Variovorax paradoxus: one gene and its partner. The protein of the gene in region 1 interacts with the protein of each later gene in a pairwise test. Links are inferred from orthologs where the notes say so. Each region holds a gene or a part of one and is shown in the gene's direction. Other genes may lie near its edges. The genes, in order: glmS and QFZ42_RS00540.

Evidence for each region.
Region 2: the proteins of glmS (region 1) and QFZ42_RS00540 interact in binary tests that used the Escherichia coli proteins (3 or more experiments, as listed by UniProt). The link is inferred for Variovorax paradoxus from one-to-one orthologs.

Annotation. Positions count from the first base shown.
Region 1 is NZ_JAUSXG010000001.1:4,228,250-4,238,874, reverse strand. The notes cover bases 2,879-5,867. They hold glmS (glutamine--fructose-6-phosphate transaminase (isomerizing)), read left to right. Parts: upstream 2,879-3,427; coding sequence 3,428-5,308; downstream 5,309-5,867. Other genes in these bases: QFZ42_RS20340 (LysR family transcriptional regulator), read right to left, coding at 5,557-5,867; QFZ42_RS20350 (Lrp/AsnC family transcriptional regulator), read right to left, coding at 2,879-3,289. Outside these bases: QFZ42_RS20365 (sensor domain-containing diguanylate cyclase), read right to left, coding at 1-372; QFZ42_RS20360 (DUF6279 family lipoprotein), read right to left, coding at 469-1,356; bifunctional UDP-N-acetylglucosamine diphosphorylase/glucosamine-1-phosphate N-acetyltransferase GlmU, read left to right, coding at 1,355-2,791; more of QFZ42_RS20350, read right to left, coding at 2,807-2,878; more of QFZ42_RS20340, read right to left, coding at 5,868-6,414; QFZ42_RS20335 (tautomerase family protein), read left to right, coding at 6,498-6,875; QFZ42_RS20330 (winged helix-turn-helix transcriptional regulator), read right to left, coding at 7,141-7,506; QFZ42_RS20325 (SDR family NAD(P)-dependent oxidoreductase), read left to right, coding at 7,616-8,350; QFZ42_RS20320 (NADPH-dependent F420 reductase), read left to right, coding at 8,368-8,970; QFZ42_RS20315 (aldehyde dehydrogenase family protein), read left to right, coding at 9,434-10,625. UniProt on the Escherichia coli protein: Catalyzes the first step in hexosamine metabolism, converting fructose-6P into glucosamine-6P using glutamine as a nitrogen source.
Region 2 is NZ_JAUSXG010000001.1:107,555-118,170, reverse strand. Bases 4,086-7,065 are described here. They hold QFZ42_RS00540 (phosphatase PAP2/dual specificity phosphatase family protein), read left to right. Parts: upstream 4,086-4,886; coding sequence 4,887-6,245; downstream 6,246-7,065. Other genes in these bases: QFZ42_RS00530 (lysophospholipid acyltransferase family protein), read left to right, coding at 6,729-7,065; QFZ42_RS00535 (hypothetical protein), read left to right, coding at 6,238-6,678; QFZ42_RS00545 (bifunctional alpha/beta hydrolase/class I SAM-dependent methyltransferase), read left to right, coding at 4,086-4,867. Also shown: QFZ42_RS00565 (UDP-2,3-diacylglucosamine diphosphatase), read right to left, coding at 1-165; CDF family Co(II)/Ni(II) efflux transporter DmeF, read right to left, coding at 338-1,282; Holliday junction branch migration DNA helicase RuvB, read right to left, coding at 1,288-2,352; QFZ42_RS00550 (CDP-alcohol phosphatidyltransferase family protein), read left to right, coding at 2,437-3,039; more of QFZ42_RS00545, read left to right, coding at 3,098-4,085; more of QFZ42_RS00530, read left to right, coding at 7,066-7,400; QFZ42_RS00525 (phosphatidate cytidylyltransferase), read left to right, coding at 7,397-8,350; QFZ42_RS00520 (YdeI/OmpD-associated family protein), read left to right, coding at 8,338-8,967; QFZ42_RS00515 (hypothetical protein), read right to left, coding at 8,982-9,593; Holliday junction branch migration protein RuvA, read right to left, coding at 9,603-10,175; QFZ42_RS00505 (PhoH family protein), read left to right, coding at 10,196-10,616.

The DNA of each region.
Region 1 (10,625 bases):
GTTCTGTGGCTTTGTCCGTCGGGAATTCGCGACCCAGTTGCCGTCTTCGTCGTAGATGTGCAGGCCGTCGAGCTGCGGGAATTCGTCGACCTGCGTGGCGAGCACCTTGCGAAGCCGCTCCACGGCAGCCGGGCCGGTTCCGTCATGTTCGACGCGTTCGACGATGCCGAGCAACGCGGAATCGGCCGCCTCGATGGTGTCGTCCGCCTGCTGTGCCATGGCACGCGCGAGGTTCGACGTTGCAACGCGCATCTGCTGGAGCTGGGCCGAACGCGCGTACCAGCTGTTCCAGCAGTCGATCGCCACGAGGGCACAGCAGACAGCGGCAACGAAGGCCGTCGTGCGAAAGGTGAGGGAGGGTCGTTGGAACACCAGGTGCTGACGGAGCAGTAAGCCATGAAGCTCTTTGTCGTACTTTGACACATGTCCATGGGGATTGACAGCCGTTTTCGCACCCCCTGAGGGCATTCAGCGCACCGCGACCAGCTGCCGAAGATCGTCCTGGTAGGCCTGGAGCCGGCGCACCGCCTGCTCGCGCTGGCTCGTGCTGGTGCTGTTGTGCAATGCCGCCAGGTTGCTGCAGCCTTCCCGCAGCAGGGCTTGCTGATGTTCGCGCCAGAGGCCCGGCGGAGGTTCGGCGACACGCATCACGTAGGCATGGATGGCTGCACGCGCTTCTTCCGCCGGTGGCTTGGCGACGTTGAAGCCGCGCAGCAACGCCAGCGCCTCCTGCTGCCGCTGGCGGCGCTCGGCGTCGGCCATTCGCGGATCGAACACCGATTGCGCGACCTGCCGCCGCACCAGGTCGCGCTGCTGCGGCGCCAGCCGGCCATAGAAATCTTCCAGCCGATCGAGGAACTTCTCGTAGCGTTTCTCCTGGACGTGGGTGGCGCTGCGGTCGAGCCATTCCTTGCGGTACTCGGCATTGTTCTTTGCGTACTTGCGCTCGAGCTGCTGTAGCTGCGCGTCGGTGAGGCTCAGCGCCAGCTCGGTGCCGGCCGGCTCCGCGTGTTCGACCGCCGCCAGCAGGCGCTCGCGGATCTGGTCCGCCATGCGGCAGGCCTCGGCCGCGGTCACGTCGCTCGGCGCGAGGGCCTGCGCTTCCTGCAGCACGCCGAGCACCCGGGGCAGCTCGTTCTGCCGGTGCCAACTCAGCAGGTGCGCGAGTTCGTCGCGCACCTTGGGCGTTTGCGAGTCGTCGAAGTCGAGGTAGGCGTCGAGCCACCAATAGCTCAGTTCGGGAAGGTTGTTGTAGGCCAGCTTGACCGTGCTGCATGCGGCGAGCGCGGCGGCCACCAGCAGCACACCGATAATCCGCGCCAACTTGGCGCAACGCATTCGGGTAGAAAGAGGCATGAATCAGATTCCGCAAGACAACCAGGGACCGGTCGACGTGGTCATCATGGCGGCCGGCAAGGGCACGCGCATGAAAAGCAGGCTGCCCAAAGTGTTGCATCGTTTGGCCGGGCGTGCACTGCTCGCGCACGTGACCGACACCGCCGCGCGCATCGGCGCCCGCCATGTGGTGGTGGTCACCGGCCATGGCGCGGCCGAGGTCGAGGCGGCGATGTCCGCCGGCAACGCCATCGGCGGCGCGCTGCAGTTTGCGCGCCAGGAGCCGCAGCTCGGTACCGGCCATGCGGTGCAGCAGGCGGTTCCGCTGTTGCCCGACGACGGCACGGTGCTGGTGCTGTCGGGCGATGTGCCGTTGATCGGCGAGGAAACGCTGCGCGCGCTGATTGCCGCGAGCGCCGGCCAGCGCCTCGCGCTGCTGACCATCGAGTTCGACGACCCGGCGGGTTATGGCCGCATCGTCCGCGCCGCAGGGCAGGAGGGCGCCGGTGAAGTCACGGCCATCGTCGAGCAGAAAGACGCCACCGAGGCGCAGCGCGAAATCCGCGAAATCTACAGCGGCATGATGGCCGTGCCCGCCAACCTGCTCAAGGGCTGGCTCGCCCGGCTGGACAACCGCAACGCGCAGGGCGAGTACTACCTGACCGACATCGTCAAGCTGGCCGCCGCCGACGGCGTGCCGGTGGTGGCGCATGTCACGGCCGATGCCCTGCAGGTGGCCGGCGTCAACAGCCCCGCGCAACTGGCGGCGCTCGAGCGTGCGTGGCAATCGAGGCAGGCCGATGCGCTGATGGCGCAAGGCGTGCGGCTCGCCGATCCGGCGCGGTTCGATTTGCGCGGCACGCTGGCCTGCGAGGCCGACGTCGAGATCGACGTCAACTGCGTCTTCGAAGGCTCGGTGTTCCTCGGCGAAGGCGTGCGCATCGGCGCCAACTGCGTGATTGCCAATGCGCGCATCGAAGCGGGCGCGGTGATTCACCCCTTCACTCACATCGAGGGCGAGAAGGCCGGCGTGACCGTCGGCGAAAAGTCGCTCATCGGTCCCTTCGCGCGGCTGCGGCCCGGTGCGCAACTGGGCGCCGAGGTGCACATCGGCAATTTCGTCGAGGTCAAGAACTCGACCCTGGCCGACGGCGCCAAGGCCAACCACCTGGCCTACCTGGGCGATGCCAGCGTGGGTCAGCGTGTCAATTACGGCGCGGGCAGCATCACCGCCAATTACGACGGCGCGAACAAGCACCGCACCGTCATCGAGGACGACGTGCACGTGGGCAGCAACTGCGTGCTCGTGGCGCCGATCACCATCGGCGCGGGTGGCACCATCGGAGGCGGATCGACCGTGAACAAGTCGACCGAGCCTGGCGCGCTGACCGTGGCGCGGAGCAAGGCGGTGAGCTTTCCCAACTGGAAGCGGCCGCAGAAAAAACCCAGGGCCTGAGACCGCTTCGCGGTTTCATCCCAGCGGCACGCCGGGCTCGAACTTGGCGCGTTTCAGGCTGAAGAAGGCCTTGACGTTGCGCACGTTCGCGTCGGCATTGAAAAGCCGCTGCGCGAGGGCGCCATAGCCCGGCATGTCGCGCGCAGCCACCACCAGCACGAAGTCCGGGCCCGGCGAGACGCGCCAGCATTGCTGCACGGCGTCGTCGGCGATCACGCGGGCTTCGAAGGCATCGAGCGCCGCCGCGTCTTGCCGGTCGAGCGAGATTTCGACCACCGCCTGCAAGCCGTGGCCCAGCACCGTGGCCAGCCGGTCGGGCGAGAGCAGCGCCACCTGGCGTTCGATGAGCCCCTCCTGCCGCAGGCGCTGTACGCGACGCAGGCAGGTGGGTGGCGAAATTCCCGCGTCGGCAGCCAGCCGCTGATTGGTTTGCGAGGCATCGCGCTGGAGCGCATCGAGCAGGCGGAGATCTATTGCATCCAGGGAGATTGGTTCCATATATGGGGGAATTATGGAATAAAAATCCAAATCCCCCGTGCGGTGAAATAAAAAATCGTAATGTCGTAGATTTCGAATGCATATTTCCCCGGGGCCTGCCTACCATCAGCCTTCCCTCTTCACCAAAGGCAGCTCACCATGTGTGGCATCGTCGGCGCAGCATCCCATCGCAATATCGTTCCAGTCCTGGTTCAAGGCCTGCAGCGGCTCGAATACCGCGGGTATGACTCCTGCGGTGTCGCGGTTCATGCGGGCGGCCTCACCCGTGCGCGCACCACGTCCCGCGTGGCGGACCTTGTCGCGCAGGTGCGCGAAGACCATGTCGAAGGTCTGACCGGCATTGCCCACACCCGTTGGGCCACGCACGGCGCGCCCGCGGTGCACAACGCGCACCCGCACTTCAGCCACGGCCCCGGCGCCGATGCGCAAGGCGCGCGGCCCGGGCGCATCGCGCTGGTGCACAACGGCATCATCGAAAACCACGAGCCTTTGCGCGCGGCCCTCGAAGCCAAGGGCTACGTGTTCGAGAGCCAGACCGACACCGAGGTCATCGCCCACCTTGTCGACAGCCTCTACAACGGCGACCTGTTCGAAGCCGTGAAGGCCGCCGTGCTGCAGTTGCACGGTGCCTACGCCATTGCCGTGATCTCTCGCGATGAGCCGCAGCGAGTGGTCGGCGCACGCGCCGGCTCGCCGCTGATCCTCGGCGTGGGCAAGGAGGGCGGCGAGAACTTTCTTGCGAGCGATGCCATGGCGCTGGCCGGCGTGACCGACCAGATCGTCTACCTCGAAGAAGGCGACGTGGTCGACGTGCAGCCCGGCAAGTACTGGATCGTCGACCGCAGCCACAAGCCAGCGCAGCGCCAGGTGCGCACCGTGCAGGCGCACAGCGGCGCGGCCGAGCTCGGCCCTTACCGCCACTACATGCAGAAAGAAATTTTCGAGCAGCCGCGCGCCATTGGCGACACGCTCGAAGGCGTGGCCGGCATCGTGCCCGAGCTGTTCGACGGCATCGGGCAGGACGGCGCCACCGGCGCCAGCGCGCACCGCGTGTTCAAGGACATCGACAAGATCCTCATCCTCGCCTGCGGCACCAGCTACTACAGCGGCTGCACCGCCAAGTACTGGCTCGAGGGCATCGCGAAGATATCGACGCAGGTCGAGATCGCAAGCGAATACCGTTATCGCGATTCGGTGCCCGACCCGAAGACGCTCGTCGTCACCATCAGCCAGTCGGGCGAAACCGCCGACACGCTGGCCGCGCTCAAGCATGCACGCTTGCTCGGCATGGAACAGACGCTGACCATCTGCAACGTGGCCACCAGCGCGATGGTGCGCGAATGCAAGCTCGCCTACATCACGCGCGCCGGTGTGGAAATTGGCGTGGCATCGACCAAGGCCTTCACCACGCAGCTGGCCGGGCTGTTCCTGCTGACGCTCGCCATCGCCCAGAGCAAGGGCCGCCTGAGCGAGGCCGACGAGGCGCGCTACCTGAAGGAGATGCGCCACCTGCCCGTGGCGCTGCAATCGGTGCTCGCGCTCGAGCCGCAGATCATCGGCTGGGCCGAAGACTTCGCGCGCAAGGACAACGCGCTGTTCCTCGGCCGCGGGCTGCACTATCCGATTGCGCTTGAAGGCGCACTCAAGCTCAAGGAAGTGACATACATCCACGCCGAGGCCTACGCCGCCGGCGAACTCAAGCACGGGCCGCTCGCGCTGGTCACCAGCGAGATGCCCGTGGTGGCCGTGGCGCCGAACGACACCCTGCTCGAAAAGCTCAAGAGCAACCTGCAGGAAGTGCGCGCGCGCGGCGGCGTGCTCTACGTGCTGGCCGACGGCGACACCAAGATCAAGGGCAGCGAGGGCCTGCACGTGATCCGCATGCCCGAGCACTACGGTGCGCTGTCACCAATCCTGCACGTGGTTCCGCTGCAATTGCTGGCGTACCACACGGCGTGTGCGCGCGGGACCGATGTGGACAAGCCGCGCAATCTTGCGAAGAGCGTGACGGTGGAGTGAGGCGGGGCTGCGGCCCTTGTTTACGGTTCCGGAATTTGCCGAAGTTCGTGCGGAAATCGTCGAACGCTAGGGTCGAGACACTCATAGTCGCCATATGACCGTGCTGGATTGAAAATCCGTCTACCCTCCCAGTCGTCATGGCGGCTCGCGGCCCATGACCGGACATTCGCCCAGTCCACTGTAGTGCACGAAGGCAATCGGACGTTCGGCCCGCCTCGATCATTTCCTTGCTCAAACTGGCGCATGGATTAGCTTCTCGCCACGCTCCTAAACGCCGCAGAAAGTGCGTCCACGGCATCCCGCGGTCGACCCTCCCGGACCCTGGAGTGCAGCAGAACAGGCAAGCGTGGCAAGTCGGGTAGACCTAGTTTGGGGCCCACGTCGACGCAGCCCAAGGGCAGCATGCGCGGCGCTAACGCCGCGACCCCCAGTCCGGCCGTCACCGCCGCCGCAACGGCTGCGACGCCGCCCCCCACAAAAACCTCAGTCCACGGGATGCCAGCCGCATCCAGGAGCTGCCCCGCCAGCGCGCGCACCCCGCAGGGCTCTGCCATCGTGGCCAGCGGCAATGGCTCACCCCCGCGGTGCTGCCAGCCCGCCGCTGCGAACCAACCGAAGCGCTCCTCTGTCAGAACCTCCCCGTCGGTCCGTCCGGCATGCAGCCGGACGATGACTGCATCGAGTTCCCGTCGGTAGAAGCTCTGGAGCAGATCGCCCGACGAGCCGATCCGGATATCGATCAGCAGCTGCGAGTCTTGCGCGTTCATACGGGCGATCAGCGCGGGCAATTCCGGTCCCGCCACGTGGTCGCTGATGCCGATGGTCAGACGCTGACGGGCGCTCGCAAAGGCCACCAGCGCGCGATCGTGGACCGCCAGGAGTTCTCGGGCATGTCCAAGGAACGCGGCACCCCGCGCCGACAGCTCCACGTGCCGGGGTGTTCGCTCCAGAAGCCGGCAGCCCAACCTGTCTTCAAGACGTTTCAGTTTTTGGCTGATTCCTGCCTGCGTGGTCTGCATGACTTCGGCAGCGCGCGTGAAGCTGCCCAATTCGGTGATGCGAACGAAAGCCTGAACAGCGTCGAGATCCAGAGGGCGGTAGATCATTACGAAAGATTGTTATTGAGATAAGTATCAATAGCAAATCAAAATACATAACATCCGTTGTTCCAACATGACCCGGAGTAGCGATGCCGATCATTCACATCTCGATGCGCGCGGGAAAGCCAGAGGCTTACCGGCAGGCGATCTTCGACAGCCTCTATCGCGCCTTGCGTGACGCGTTGAACGTGCCGCATGACGATCAGTTCATGACGATCACCGAGCACGACGCCGCCAACTTCCGATATGGAGAGGCCTTTGGAGTCGCGCGCAGCGACGATCTCCTCTACATCCAAATCACGGTTTTCAACACGCGCACCGCTCAGCAGAAGAAGGCACTGTTCCAGCGCATCGCGCAGTTGCTGGCCGACAATCCAGGGATACGCCCGGAGGACGTGTTCGTGACCATTGCTGATGCGCCCAAAGAGAACTGGTCCGTCGGGCAGGGGTTGGCGCAATTTGCCTGAGGAACGGCTGCTTTCGGGCGGGAGCGATGTCTGTAACGGGCCCGGCCCGCTCCCCACATTCCACTCGCTCTCAAGCAGACGGCTGGGCCGGCAAAGGACTTGTAGTCGAAGCTCGACTGGACATCGAGAAGAAAAAAACGCGGAACTTGGAACCCTCGGTGCTGTTCAGCTTTCGCAGCTCCAACCCGGGTTCATTCATTCGGGCGAAGAAGCCGGCTCCCGCGAACGCGGAGGTCGTCCGACTCGGCGGTTCTTCAGCATCCCGCTAGGGCAAAGTGTCGCGGTGGGCAAAGATGCTTGCCATTTCCGCCGCGTTTTCGGTTCCCCATGTGCACAGCGGGATGATCGCGTCGGCGAGGCTGCGACCGAGCGGGGTCAGCGCATAGTCCACACGCGGTGGCACTTCCTTGTAATCGGTCCGCGCCAGCACGCGATTCGCCTCCAGATCCTTCAATTGCTGGATCAGCACCTTGTCGCTGACGCCTTGGACCAAGCGCTTGAGCTCACCGTAGCGCTTCGGGCCGTCGCGCAGGAAAAACAGGACCAGTGGTTTCCACCTCCCGGAGATGATGCGGAGCGTGGCGTTAAGCCCGCAGCCGGTATCGCAGATTTCAGAGGAGGGTGTCGTCATTCTTGGTGCTTACCTAAAAGTGCATACTTGTCGTTAGGTTATCAGAACTCCATACTTGTTCTCAAGCAGTTCACTGCCTCCGAACAACTCCCAACCATGGATTCATGACATGACCAGACTGAATGGAAAGACCGCCGTGATCACCGGCGGCGCGACCGGCATCGGCCTCGCCGCGGCAAAGCGCTTCATCGAGGAAGGCGCTTTCGTCTTCATCTTCGGCCGCCGGCAGGAAGCGCTCGACGCCGCTGTGGCCGACCTCGGGCCCAGTGCCCGTGCGGTGAAGGGCTCGGTCTCCGATCCGTCCGACCTGGACCGTCTCTACGCGGCGGTAAAGGCCGAGCGCGGAACCCTCGACATCGTCTTCGCCAATGCCGGGGCGGGAAGCCCGCTTCCACTCGGCAAGATCACCGCCCAGCACATCGACGAAACCTTCGACACCAATGTGAAGGGGACGATCTTCACGGTTCAGCAGGCGCTGCCGCTGATGGGCCAGGGCGCATCGATCATCCTGACCGGATCGAGCGCCGGCACCACGGGTGCTCCGGCAATGAGCGCCTACAGCGCGAGCAAGGCGGCAGTGCGCAATCTCGCGCGGTCCTGGGCAGAGGACCTGAAGGGCACCGGCATCCGCGTCAACGTGCTGTCACCGGGGGCGACGGCGACCGAGCTCGCGAAGGCAGCGCTAGGGGAGGAGGGCCAGAAGGTTTACGCCTCGATGACTCCGCTTCAGCGCATGGCTGATCCGGCAGAGATTGGGTCGGCGGCTGCCTTTCTCGCGTCGTCGGACAGCAGCTTCATGACGGCCAGCGAGCTCGCCGTCGACGGCGGACTGGCGCAACTCTGACAAACCGAAGCAGAGATATGACCTACGCAATTATCGGCTTCGGCAAGCTCGGCCAGGCTCTGGCCAAGGCGTTTGCCCGCAAAGGCATCGAAGTATCCGTTGCGACCACACGCGACCCGGAAAGCTTTGCATCCGCCGCCGCCGCGATCGGACCCACGATCCTTCCAAAAAAACTGGTGGAAGCCGTCAAGGCGGACATCGTCTTTTTGGCTGTTCGTTTCGAGTCGCACCCGGACGTCGCGAAGGCGCTGTCGACCTGGAAGGGAAAGACCATCATCGATGTGACCAATGCCTACGGCGTGTCGCCAGAGGAACTGGGAGGACAACCTTCTTCCCAGGTTGTCGCGCAGGCCTTCACCGGTGCACGACTGGTCAAGGGATTCAACCATTTGATCGCTGCGGTCCTTGACCAGGATCCGAACGTACATGGTGGCAGAAGAGTCGTGTTCCTCGCGAGCGACGACGATGGCGCCGCAGTTGAGATCGGTGCGCTTGCGGAAAATCTCGGTTTCTCGCCGGTCAAACTTGGCGGGCTTTCGGATGGTGGACTGCTTGTGCAGGCGCGCGGAAATAGCTGGGGCCAACTGATCTTCAAGGACTTGGTCAAGTTCGAGGGATGAATCGTGATCGCGAATTTCGATGCGATCCTGCCTCGTGGACAAAGGGCAACCACAGTTTGACTCTGTAGCTCCCTGGCGATAGAAGTCGCGAGGTAACGGTTGTGCAACGAGAGCTCGGGCTCTGCAGGTATGGCCTACCGCCAAGGCTTGCTCGCGCGCCAGCGCTGAACTGCACACGTGAGGCTGCTGCTGCGGGCGTCTTCAACCCGTCCGCTGCGAAAGCCCCTGACATATGCACGACCGCATGATCTGCTTTTAGCAACGCGCACAACCGCAGCCTGCTTTGTGCAAGACCCTCATTGCAGCACCAGCGAGAAGGGCACGCGGCCTAAACTTTTGGACATCCAAAGGCCCGACCTCAGCCCATCATGACGCACCCCGCCGCATTGCCACGCATCCGTTTTGCCACGCTTTCATGGGTGGCAATGAACAACCCTGACGTGGTTTCCGAAGGGTCGACGCCATGAGCTCCTCGATCGTCGAGCACCTCGGGCGCGCTGGCCGCCTGCATCGCATATTTGTCGACGGCGAGTGGGTCATGCCCCAAGCGCAAGCCCGCAGCGCCGTCGTCGACCCGTCGACCGAGGAGCCTGTCGCGGAGATCGCACTGGGCAGTGCAAGCGATGTCGCAACAGCCGTGGTCGCGGCGCGGCGCGCATTCGCCGCCTGGTCCGTGAGTTCCGCTCAGAGCCGGGCTTTGCTTCTCGATCGCATCCACGCGCTGATCCTCGAGCGCGCCGAACTCTTCGCTCAGGCGATCTCGCTGGAGATGGGCGCTGCCATCGACTTTGCGCGCCGCACGCAGGTGCCATCCGCGGCGGAGCACATCCGCGTGGCCCGAGATAACGCGCGCAGCTATGCGTTCGTCACCCATCGGGGCGACATGGCCATCGTGCGCGAGGCCATCGGCGTGTGCGGGCTGATCACGCCGTGGAACTGGCCGCTCTACCAGATCACGGCCAAGGTCGGCGCCGCGCTGGCTGCGGGCTGCACGGTCATCCTGAAGCCCAGCGAGCTGTCGCCCCTGAGCGCCTTGCTCTTCGCCGAAGTGATGCACGACGCCGGCGTTCCTCCAGGTGTGTTCAACCTGGTGAATGGCAGCGGGCCGGAGGTCGGCGCTGCCTTGGCGGAGCATCCGGACGTGGACATGATCTCGTTCACCGGATCGACCCGGGCCGGCGTCCTGGTGGCCCAGGCGGCGGCCACGACGGTGAAGCGCGTGGCCCAGGAGCTCGGCGGGAAATCGCCCAACGTGATCCTGCCGGACGCGGACCTCGCACGTGCCGTACCGGGCGGCGTGGCAGCGGCTTTCCGCAACGTCGGCCAATCGTGCAGCGCGCCGACTCGGATGATCGTGCCCCGCGCTCGCCTTCAGGAGGTCGAACAGCTCGCGCTCGAAGCGGCATCCAGCATCGTCGTCGGCGATCCGCGGTCGCAGCAGACCACGCACGGCCCGGTGGCGAATCGCGCGCAGTTCAATAGGGTGCAGGAAATGATCGGCATCGGCATCGCCGAAGGCGCGCGGCTGCTTTGTGGCGGCCCCGGGCGGCCGGAAGCCTTGAGCCGCGGCTTCTATTGCCGACCGACCATCTTCACCGCGGTGCATTCTCGGATGCAGATCGCGCAGGAAGAAATCTTCGGGCCGGTGCTCGCGA
Region 2 (10,616 bases), 4.1 Mb from region 1 along the record:
GTCGAGCAGCGCGCGGGCCTGGCAGCCGGGCGTTCCCAGGTGCAGGTCGGAGATCCAGAGGGTGCGATAGCGCAGCGGCGGGCGCGCAAGATCGTCGTCCTCCGGCTCGGGGGCCCGGGTCGCAGTGTCGCGCCATGCGCGGAGGAAAGCATCGTCGCGTTGCATGGACGGGTAGGCTCCCACCGCGGCATGACGGCGCGATGGCAATCCCGTGACATTCCAATGACGCAAAAGGCCGCGGAGCAGGCCATGCCAGTGCACCCGCGGATCGGGCTTTGCCCGGCCGCCGGGTGCGCCTCCCAGTGGGGGAGGCGCCGAAGGCGCTTCGGGGGCGTCCTTAGCAGCGCTGGATTTCCACCGTCGAGTGGCGGATTTCCTCGTGCATCGAGAAGCAGGCCCGCACCTCGTCGGCCGACAGCGTGGGTGAATGCGTCACCACCGTGAGCGCACAGGCGTACGCCTCGCGGCCCACGCGCCACACATGCAGGTCGGCCACGCGGGTTTCCGAATCGGCCAGCGTGGTCTCCACGCCTTCGCGGATTTCGGCTGTGACGGGATGGTCCATCTCGCGGTCGAGCAGCACCTTGCCGGTTTCCTTGAGCAGCCCCTTGGCCCACACCGACACCAGCACCGCACCGACGATGCCCATCATCGGGTCGAGCCAGGACCAGCCGAAGAACCAGCCGCCGAGCAGCGCGGCGATCGCCAGCACCGAGGTGGCGGCATCGGCCACCACGTGCAGGTAGGCGGAGCGCAGATTCAGGTCGTGGCCGTGCGCGTGGCCATGATCGTGGCCGTGACCATGGTCGTGTCCATGCCCGTAATGGTGAGCCGACCCGAGCAGCCGCGCGCAGACCAGGTTGACCACCAGTCCGAGCACGGCCACCGCCACGGCTTCGCGGTAGTGAATGGCCGAAGGCGAGAGAAGCCGTTCGATGGAACCCACCACCATCCAGGCCGCCACGCCCAGCAGCATCAGCGCGCTCGCGAAGCCGCCCAGCACTTCGATCTTCCAGGTGCCGAAGGCAAAGCGCGGATCGTGCGCATAGCGCCGCGCCGCCGCATAGGCAAAGGCGCTCAGGCCGATGGCCAGCGCATGCGAGCTCATGTGCCAACCGTCGGCCAGGAGCGCCATGGAGTTGAACCACCAGCCGGCGCCGATCTCGACCACCATCGCGGCGAGGGTGATCCACATCACGAGGCGGGTGCTGCGCTCGGCCGATTCGTTGCCGGCGCCGAAGTGATGGTCGTGCTGCCAGGCACTCAGGTCATGGGTGTGCATGGGTTTCAGATTCCGAAAAGGTCTTGTCCATCCGAGCGGCTCGAAGGCGGCGTCACGCCCAGGTGGCGATAGGCCGCCAGCGTGGCGATGCGCCCGCGCGGGGTGCGCTGCAGGTAGCCCTGCTGAATGAGGTAGGGCTCGATCACGTCTTCGATGGTGCCCGGCTCCTCGCCGATACTGGCCGCCACGTTGTCCAGGCCCACCGGGCCGCCGTCGAAGCGGTGGATCACGGCTTCGAGCAGCTTGCGGTCCATCAGGTCGAAGCCCTGCGGATCCACGTCGAGCATCGCGAGCGCCTTGTGCGCAATGTCTTCGGTGATGCGGCCGTTGCCCTTCACCTCGGCGTAGTCGCGCACGCGGCGCAGCAGGCGGTTGGCGATGCGGGGCGTGCCGCGCGAACGGCGCGCAATCTCGAAACCGCCGGCTTCGTCGGTTTCCACCTTCAGCAGGCCGGCGCTGCGCCGCACGATGAGCGCCAGTTCCTCGGGCGTGTAGAACTCCAGCCGCGCGACGATGCCGAAGCGGTCGCGCAGCGGGTTGGTCAGCATGCCGGCGCGGGTGGTGGCGCCCACCAGCGTGAAGGGCTGCAGGTCGAGCTTGATGCTGCGCGCCGCGGGCCCCTCGCCGATCATGATGTCGATCTGGTAGTCCTCCAGCGCGGGATAGAGGATTTCCTCGACCACCGGGCTCAGCCGATGGATCTCGTCGATGAAGAGCACATCGTTGGGCTCGAGGTTGGTCAGCAGGGCCGCCAGGTCCTTGGGCTTCTCGAGCACCGGGCCGGAGGTCTGGCGCAGGTTCACGCCCAGTTCGGCCGCGATGATGTGCGACAGCGTGGTCTTTCCAAGGCCGGGCGGCCCGAACAGCAGCACGTGGTCGAGCGCTTCCTTGCGCTTGCGCGCCGCGCCGATGAAGATTTCGAGCTGCTCGCGCACCTTGGCCTGGCCGACGTATTCGTCGAGCAGCTTGGGGCGCAACGCACGCTCGATCGCCTCTTCATGGGGCGAAGCGGGGGCGGCGGACACCACGCGGGGGGGAGCGGGCGCGAAATCGTCGGTCTGAATGGTCATGGGAGAGGGTTTTGCGTTTGTGAGTTTAGTGCCTGCTCACTGGCAGAATGCTTCGGCCATATAACAAACGAGGGGAAGCCAAGGGTGTCGATCTACGAACTGAAACCTCGGTTCCAGGGGCTGCTGCGGCCGCTCGTCGGGCGCCTGCACGCCGTGGGCATCACCGCCAACCAGGTCACGCTGGCCGCGTGCCTGGTGTCGGTGGCACTCGGGCTCTGGCTTTTCTTCGCGGCTCCGTCGCTCGCGGCTTTCGCGCTCATTCCGGCCTGGATGTTCATTCGCATGGCGTTCAACGCCATCGACGGCATGCTGGCGCGCGAGCACGGGCAGCAAAGCAAGCTCGGCGCCTTCCTCAATGAACTGACCGATGTGGTGTCCGATGCCGCGCTGTACCTGCCGTTTGCGCTGGTGCAGCCGTTCAGCCCGTTCTGGGTCGGCACGGTGATCGTGCTCGCGGGCCTGAGCGAATTCGCGGGCGCACTCGGCCCCACGGTCGGGGCCTCGCGCCGCTACGACGGGCCGCTCGGCAAGAGCGACCGCGCCTTCGTGTTCGGCGCGCTCGGCCTCTACGTGGCACTGGGGTGGCCGCTGCCGGGCTGGACGGCCTGGCTGATGCCTCTTCTCGCCGTGCTGGTGGCCTGGACGGTGGTCAACCGCATCCGCCGCGCACTGGCCGAAGCCGTGTGAACCCATCCACGAACAACGAACAACGAACAACGAACAAAGAAATAACGACAGGGATTCGATGACCGACACAATCACCCACCAGCGCACTCCGCAAGAGCGCCAGTTCCGCACGCACGACGGCGAATCGCTGTTCTACCGGCACTGGCCGGCCACGGGGGCCACGCGCCGCGGCGCGATCGTGCTGTTCCACCGCGGCCACGAGCACGGCGCGCGCATGGCGCACCTGGTCGACGAACTCGACCTGCCCGACTTCGACTTCTTCGCCTGGGACGCGCGCGGCCACGGCCGCTCGCCGGGCCAGCGCGGCTACAGCCCGAGCTTTGCCACGTCGGTGCGCGACGTGCAGACCTTCGTGCAGCACATCGGCAGCGCGCACGGCGTGGCGGAGCACGACATCCACGTCATCGCGCAGAGCGTGGGGGCCGTGCTGGTCTCCACCTGGGCGCACGACTACGCGCCCAAGGTGCGCGGGCTCACGCTGGCCTCGCCGGCGTTCAAGGTCAAGCTCTACGTGCCGTTTGCGCGCGCGGGGCTCGGGCTCATGCACAAGCTGCGCGGCCTGTTCTTCGTCAACAGCTATGTGAAGGCGAAGTTCCTCACGCATGACCCCGAGCGCATTGCGAGCTACGAAAGCGATCCGCTGATCTCGCGGCCCATCGCGGTGAACATCCTGCTGGGCCTCTACGAAGCGGCCGACCGCGTGGTGGCCGATGCCAACGCGATCACGCTGCCGGTGCAGTTGCTGATCTCGGGCGCCGACTGGGTGGTGCACCACAAGCCGCAGCACCAGTTCTTCGAACGGCTGGGCAGCGCCATCAAGACCAAGCTGGAGCTGCCGGGCTTTTTCCACGACACGTTGGGCGAGAAGGACCGGGCGCCGGCGGTGCGGTCGATTCGCGACTTCATCCTGCAGCTGTTCGACCAGCCGCCGGTACCGGTCGACCTGCGCGCCGCGCACCTGAGCGGCAACACCGCCGATGAGTCGCGTGCGCTGGCCGAGCCCCTGGCGCCGCTCTCGCCGCGCGGCGCCTACTGGGCCTTGACGCGCGGCAGCCTGCGCGTCGGCGGCAAGCTGTCGAGCGGCGTGAAGCTGGGACACGACACCGGCTTCGATTCGGGCAGCACGCTCGACTACGTCTACCGCAACGAGCCGCAGGGCAAGGGTGCGCTCGGCCGGTCCATCGACAAGACCTACCTGAACTCGATCGGCTGGCGCGGCATCCGGCAGCGCAAGATCCATGTCGAGGAGCTGATCCGCATCGCCATGGAGCGCCTGGCCGAGATGCACCGCGAGGTGCGCGTGATGGACATCGCGGCCGGCCATGGCCGCTATGTGCTCGACGCGGTGGCTGCGAGCCCGGTCAAGGCCAGCTCGATCCTGCTGCGCGACTACAGCGGCATCAACGTGCGCGACGGCCGCGCGCTGATCGCCGAGAAGGGCCTGGAAGAGGTCGCCCAGTTCGTGCAGGCCGACGCCTTCGACCGCATCAGCCTGGCCAGCGTGACGCCGCGGCCCACACTGGCCGTAGTGTCGGGCCTGTACGAGCTCTTCCCCGACAACGAGATGGTGCAGCGTTCGCTCGCAGGCGTGGGCGACGCGGTCGAAGACCGCGGCTACCTGGTCTACACCGGCCAGCCCTGGCATCCGCAACTCGAGATGATTGCGCGCGCGCTCACCAGCCACCGCCAGGGCGAAGCCTGGGTGATGCGCCGCCGCACGCAGGCCGAGATGGACCAGCTGGTGGAGGAGGCGGGCTTCCGCAAGATCGACCAGCGCGTCGACGAATGGGGCATCTTCACCGTCTCGCTCGCGGTGAGGGTCGGGTGACCGGCAGGCTCGGCGCCCTATGAAACACTGGCTGGCACAGCGTCCATGGAAGCGGGCCGCCGCATGGCTGGTGTTCCTGGGGCCGTTGTTCTACGCGACCTACGGGCTCGCCAACTGGTGGGCCACCACGCTCGCGCAAGTGCCCTCGATGGCTTTCGCGTGGGAGCGGCAGGTGCCGTTCTGGGCCTGGACGATCTTTCCGTACTGGACCATCAATGTCTTCTACGCGCTCTCGCTCTTTCTCGCGCGCAGCAAGCACACGCTCGACCGGCATGCGCTGCGGCTCGTGAGCGCCACGCTCGTCGCCTGCGCCTGCTTCGTCGTCTGGCCGCTGCATTTCAGCTTCGGGCAGCCGGCGGTCGAGGGCGCGCCGGCGTTCTTGTTCAACGCGCTGCGCGGCTTCGACCAGCCCTACAACCAGGCACCTTCGCTGCATATCGCGCTGGCGGTGATCCTGTGGGACTGGTACCGCCAGTTCCTGCGCGCGCTGTGGGCGAAGCTGGTGCTGCATGTGTGGGCGTTCGCCATCTGCGCCTCGGTGCTCACGACCTGGCAGCACCACTTCATCGACATTCCGACCGGGGCGCTGCTCGGAATCTTCTGCGTCTGGCTGTGGCCGCTGGAGCGCACGGTGTCGATGCCGGGCGCCTGGCAATGCACGCGCGATGCGCAGCGCTGGAAGCTCGCCAGCTTCTACGCCGCCGGTGCGGCCGTGTTTCTTGCGGCGGCTTTGTACGGCGGCGGCATGTGGCTGTGGCTCGCTTGGCCCGCGGCCTCGCTGGCGCTGGTGGCGCTGGTGGCGCTCAACTACATCGGCTTCGGTGCGCGCGGCTTCCAGATGAACACTCAAGGCCGCATGGGCTGGGCGGCGCGCTGGCTGTTTGCGCCCTATCGACTCGGCGCGGCCCTCAATGCCTGGCTCTGGACGCGCAGGCTGCCGGCGTCGGTCGAAGTGGTGCCGGGCCTGCGCCTCGGACGCCTGCCGACCCAGGCCGAATGGATCGCCGCCGGACGGCCACGGATCGTGAGCCTGTGCGCCGAGTTGCAGACGCCCGCGGGCGTGCCGCACGCGCGCTGCGTGCCGATCCTCGACCTGACCGTGCCGCCGACCGTGCGGTTGCAACGCGCGGCCGCCGTCATCGAAGGACAGCGCCTCGATGCCGCCGGCGCGCCGGTGTGGGTGTGCTGCGCGCTGGGCTTCTCGCGCAGCGCCGCGGCGACCATCGCGTGGCTGGGGCGCTACGGCGCATCGGGCGGCCTCGCGCAAGCCGAAGACACGGTGCGCCTTGCGCGCCCGCAGATCGTGCTGCGACCCGCGTGGCGGATTTCACTCGAGCCGCTGGGCACCGCCGCTGCCGGAGTGCCGCCCCATGACTGACAACGAACGCGCCACCTGTGCGGCGCTGGCCGGGCTGCTTCGCGCCGCGGCGGTGCTGGCGGCCTGGGGCTTCGCGCTCATGTGCATTGCGGCGCTGGTGCTCGCGCTCACGGTGCGATCGCTCTCGGTCACGGCCGCCATGAGTTTTGGCGCAGTGGTGGTGCTGGGCACGCTCGAGCGCTATTTCGCATTCAGGCTGCAGCTCGACCAGGCGCTGTTCGACGATCTGGCGCGCGGCGCCATCCCGTCGCTGAATGCGCTCGACACCGCGCTCGACCGGCTCGGCCTGCGCAATGCACCGGCAACGAAAGCAGCCCGGCCGCTCGACGACCGCGTGCAGGGCACCCGCCAGCTCATGCAGCGCCATGCCGTCGTGATCGCCTGCCAGAGCGCCATGTTTCTCCTTGCCTTGATGACCCAGGACCTCACGTGACCGAAGAAGAAGATCAAAATAACAGGGAAACCGGCCGGCCCGAAAGTACGGTGCTGCGCCGCGCGCTTGCCGTCGTCGCGGGCAAGCTGATCATCGGCGCAGCCGGCCTCCTGACCGGCGTGCGCGCCATCTGGAGCGGCACCACGCCCAAGGCCGAGCAGACGCTGTACTTCGCCAATCACACGAGCCACGGCGACTTCGTGCTGCTGTGGGCCACGCTGCCGCCCGATCTGCGCGCGCTGACGCGGCCGGTGGCCGGGCAGGACTACTGGATGGCCTCCAAGATGCGCCAGTTCATCGGCGCCGACGTGTTCAACGCGCTGATGATCCGGCGCGACGGCTCGGGCCAGGGTGGGAACCCGGTCGACCAGATGAAGGAGGCGCTGGAGGGCGGCGATTCGCTCATCATGTTCCCCGAGGGCACCCGCAATACGGGCGACGAGATCCTTCTGCCGCTCAAGAGCGGCCTCTATCACCTCGCGCGCGCCTGCCCCAACGTGCGGCTGGTGCCGGTGTGGATCGAGAACCTGAAGCGCGTGCTGCCCAAGGGCACCTTGGTGCCGATTCCGCTCGCCTGCACGGTTCGCTTCGGCGCGCCGATCACGCTGGCCGAAGGCGAAGACAAGAGCAGCTTTCTTGCGCGCGCACGCGCCGCCATGCTCGACCTGCGCCCCGAATACGACCGGGTGCCAGAACAAGAAAAAGCAACGACGACGCCATGAACATCTCGCCCTCCACCCAGACCACGCTGCAATTGTTCGGTGGCGTCGCCGGCGTGCTGATTCTTGCCTCGGCCATCGGCGCAGCGCTCAAATGGCGCGTGGCGCAAGGCCAGCCCCATTCGGTGATCGACAACCTCAACGCGCGCGTCAATGCGTGGTGGGTGATGGTGGCGGTGATCGGCCTTGCCTTCGCCTTCGGCAAGGGCGGCGTGATCGTGCTGTTCTATTTGATCTCGTTCTACGCGCTGCGCGAGTTCATCAGCCTGGCCTACACGCGGCGCGGCGACCATCATGCGATTGCGGCGGCGTTCTACATCGGGCTGCCGGTGCAGTATTTCCTGGTGTGGATCGATTGGTACGGGCTCTATTCGATCTTCATTCCGGTCTACGCCTTTCTCGTGCTGCCCATACTCGCGGCCGTGGGCGGCGACACGCAGCGCTTCCTGGAACGCACTTCGAAGATCCAGTGGGGCCTGATGATCTGCGTGTTCTGCATCAGCCACGTGCCCGCGCTGCTCACGCTGCAGATCCCCGGCTTCGAAGGCCGCAACCTGCTGCTGATCGCTTTTCTGGTGATCGTGGTGCAGGGCAGCGACGTGCTGCAGTACGTCTGGGGCAAGCTCTTCGGCAAGCGCAAGGTGGCGCCCGAACTCTCGCCCTCCAAGACCTGGGAAGGCCTGGTCGGCGGCGTGGCGAGCGCCACCGCACTGGGCGCGGCGCTCTACTGGGCAACACCGTTCAATCCCTGGCAGGCGGCGCTGATGGCGCTCACCATTTGCCTCATGGGCTTCTTCGGCGGACTCGTGATGTCGGCCATCAAGCGCGACCGCGGCGTGAAGGATTGGGGTTCGATGATCGAAGGCCACGGCGGCATGCTCGACCGGCTCGACTCGGTGATCTTCGCGGCGCCGATCTACTTTCACGCGCTGCGCTACTGGTGGGTGCCGTGAGCACGGCGCGCACAAGCGCAACAAAAGCGGCGGCGGCCGAGCGCGTGCCGCATGACACGCCCGTCGATTGCACCACCGCCGCCGCGTGGGAGCGTTGGCTGAAGCGCCATCACGCCGACGCGGCCGGCGTGTGGCTGCGAATGGCCAAGAAGAGCAGCGGCATTGCATCGGTCAACCACGCCGAGGCGCTCGAGGTTGCGCTGTGCTACGGCTGGATCGACGGGCAGCGCAAGGCGGAAGACGACAAGCACTTCCTGCAGCGCTTCACCCCTCGCACGCCGCGCAGCACCTGGTCGAAGATCAACCGCGACAAGACATTGAGGCTGATCGAAGAAGGCCACATGCAGCCAGCCGGCCTGGCCGAAGTCGAGCGTGCTCGCACCGACGGCCGCTGGGAGGCGGCCTACGATGCCCAAAGCATCGCCACCGTGCCGCCCGACCTGCAGGCCGCGCTCGACGCGAATTCCAAGGCCGCCGTCTTCTTCGCCAAGCTCGACTCGCGCAACCGCTACGCGGTGCTGTTCCGAACGCAGGGTGCGAAGAAGGCCGAGACCCGGGCGCGGCGTATTGCGCAGTTCGTGGAAATGCTGGCCAAGGGCGAGAAGATCCACCCCTGAGACGACTGCCACGCCTAAACCTTCTGCAACGCGTGGATGCCCGGCTTGAAGGGCCCCATCGCGACCCCAAGCTCCCACAGCGCGAGCGCCCCAGGATGCAGTACGTAGCCTCTCAGTTTGGCCACGCCGCGTTTGCGTATTTGGCGATTCAGCCGGGAGGAGAAGGATGTGATCCTCGCGAAATCCCATGCCTCGACAGGACCGTCCTCGGGGAACGTGGCGGACCAGGTCTGCGCTCGCAACAGGGTGTTGTGGTTCGTGTGTGAATTGTCCAGCCGCACCTTGTCGATGACCGGCGCATGCAGGTGCAACTGCACCATGCCCCACCCGCTGGCGCTGTACCTGAAGGCGGCGCCACCGCAGGCCTGCGGATTCAGCGCAATGTGGCGCGGCACGAAAGCCGGACCGGCCCCTCGCACGTAAAGGCTCAGAAGAACCGCTTGGCACGGCGGCTCACCAGGAGGCCGTTGGAACCGCGCCAGCACCTCGGCGGCGGAACGAAAGCGTTTCAGCGGTTGCTCGAAAGCCGAGTAATGCTCGTAGACGTCGCAGCTGTCTTCGGCGAACAGCCATGAGAGCACGTCTTCGTGATCTTCAGGTGTTGCGTAGAAATCGCAGTTCGGCATGGCTTGCCATCATTTCGCCAGCGCCTTCAGCGCCAGCTTGATCCCCTCGCTCACCGTCGCATCCTTCGGCAACGCCTTGAGCGCCAACGCGGCTTCCTTGTCGCTGTAGCCCAGTGCGACCAGCGCCTGCAGGATGTCGGCCTGCGCGTCCGAAGCTGCATGCGCGGGCAGGCCGATGTCGGCGCCCAGCTTGCCCTTAAGTTCCAGCAACAGCCGCTCGGCGGTCTTCTTGCCGATGCCGGGAATCTTCACGAGCCGGCCGAGCTCCTGCGTGGTGATGGCCTGCGACAGTTCGCCCACGCTCATGCCCGAAAGCAGGCCAAGCGCCGTGCGCGGCCCCACGCCGGTGATCTTGATGAGTTGCCGAAAAGCCGCACGCTCCTCGGCGGTGCCGAAACCGTAGAGAATCTGCGCGTCCTCGCGCACCACGAAGTGCGTGAGCAGCGAAACGCGCTCTCCGGTGCCGGGCAGGTTGTAGAACGTGCTCATCGGCACATCGACCTCGTAGCCGACGCCGTTGCAGTCCACCACCACTTGCGGTGGGTTGCGTTCGGCCAATACGCCGGTGAGTTTGCCTATCATGGGTGCCCTTTTTCCTTGAAATGTCCGGCGTGATTCTGCGACACACCTTTGCTCCCCCCAACAACTCGCGCCTCGGCCACCTGTGCGGACCGCTGGATGCGCACCTGCGCCGCATCGAAGAGGCCCTGGGCGTGAAGATCGCGCACCGCCACGAGCAATTCAAGGTCGATGGTCCCAAGGCCTCCGCGCAGCGGGCGATGGACGTGCTGCAGGCGCTGTACGAAATTGCCCAGCGGCCGATCGACCCAGCCGTGGTGCAGCTCACGCTCGCGGGCGACGGCTCCATGATCGACGGCGACGAGGATGCGGCCATGCTCGTCACCCGCCGCGCCGACCTGCGCGCGCGCACGCCCACGCAGGCGCTGTATCTGGACAACATCGCCAAGCACGACATCACCTTCGGCATCGGCCCGGCCGGCACCGGCAAGACGTACCTGGCGG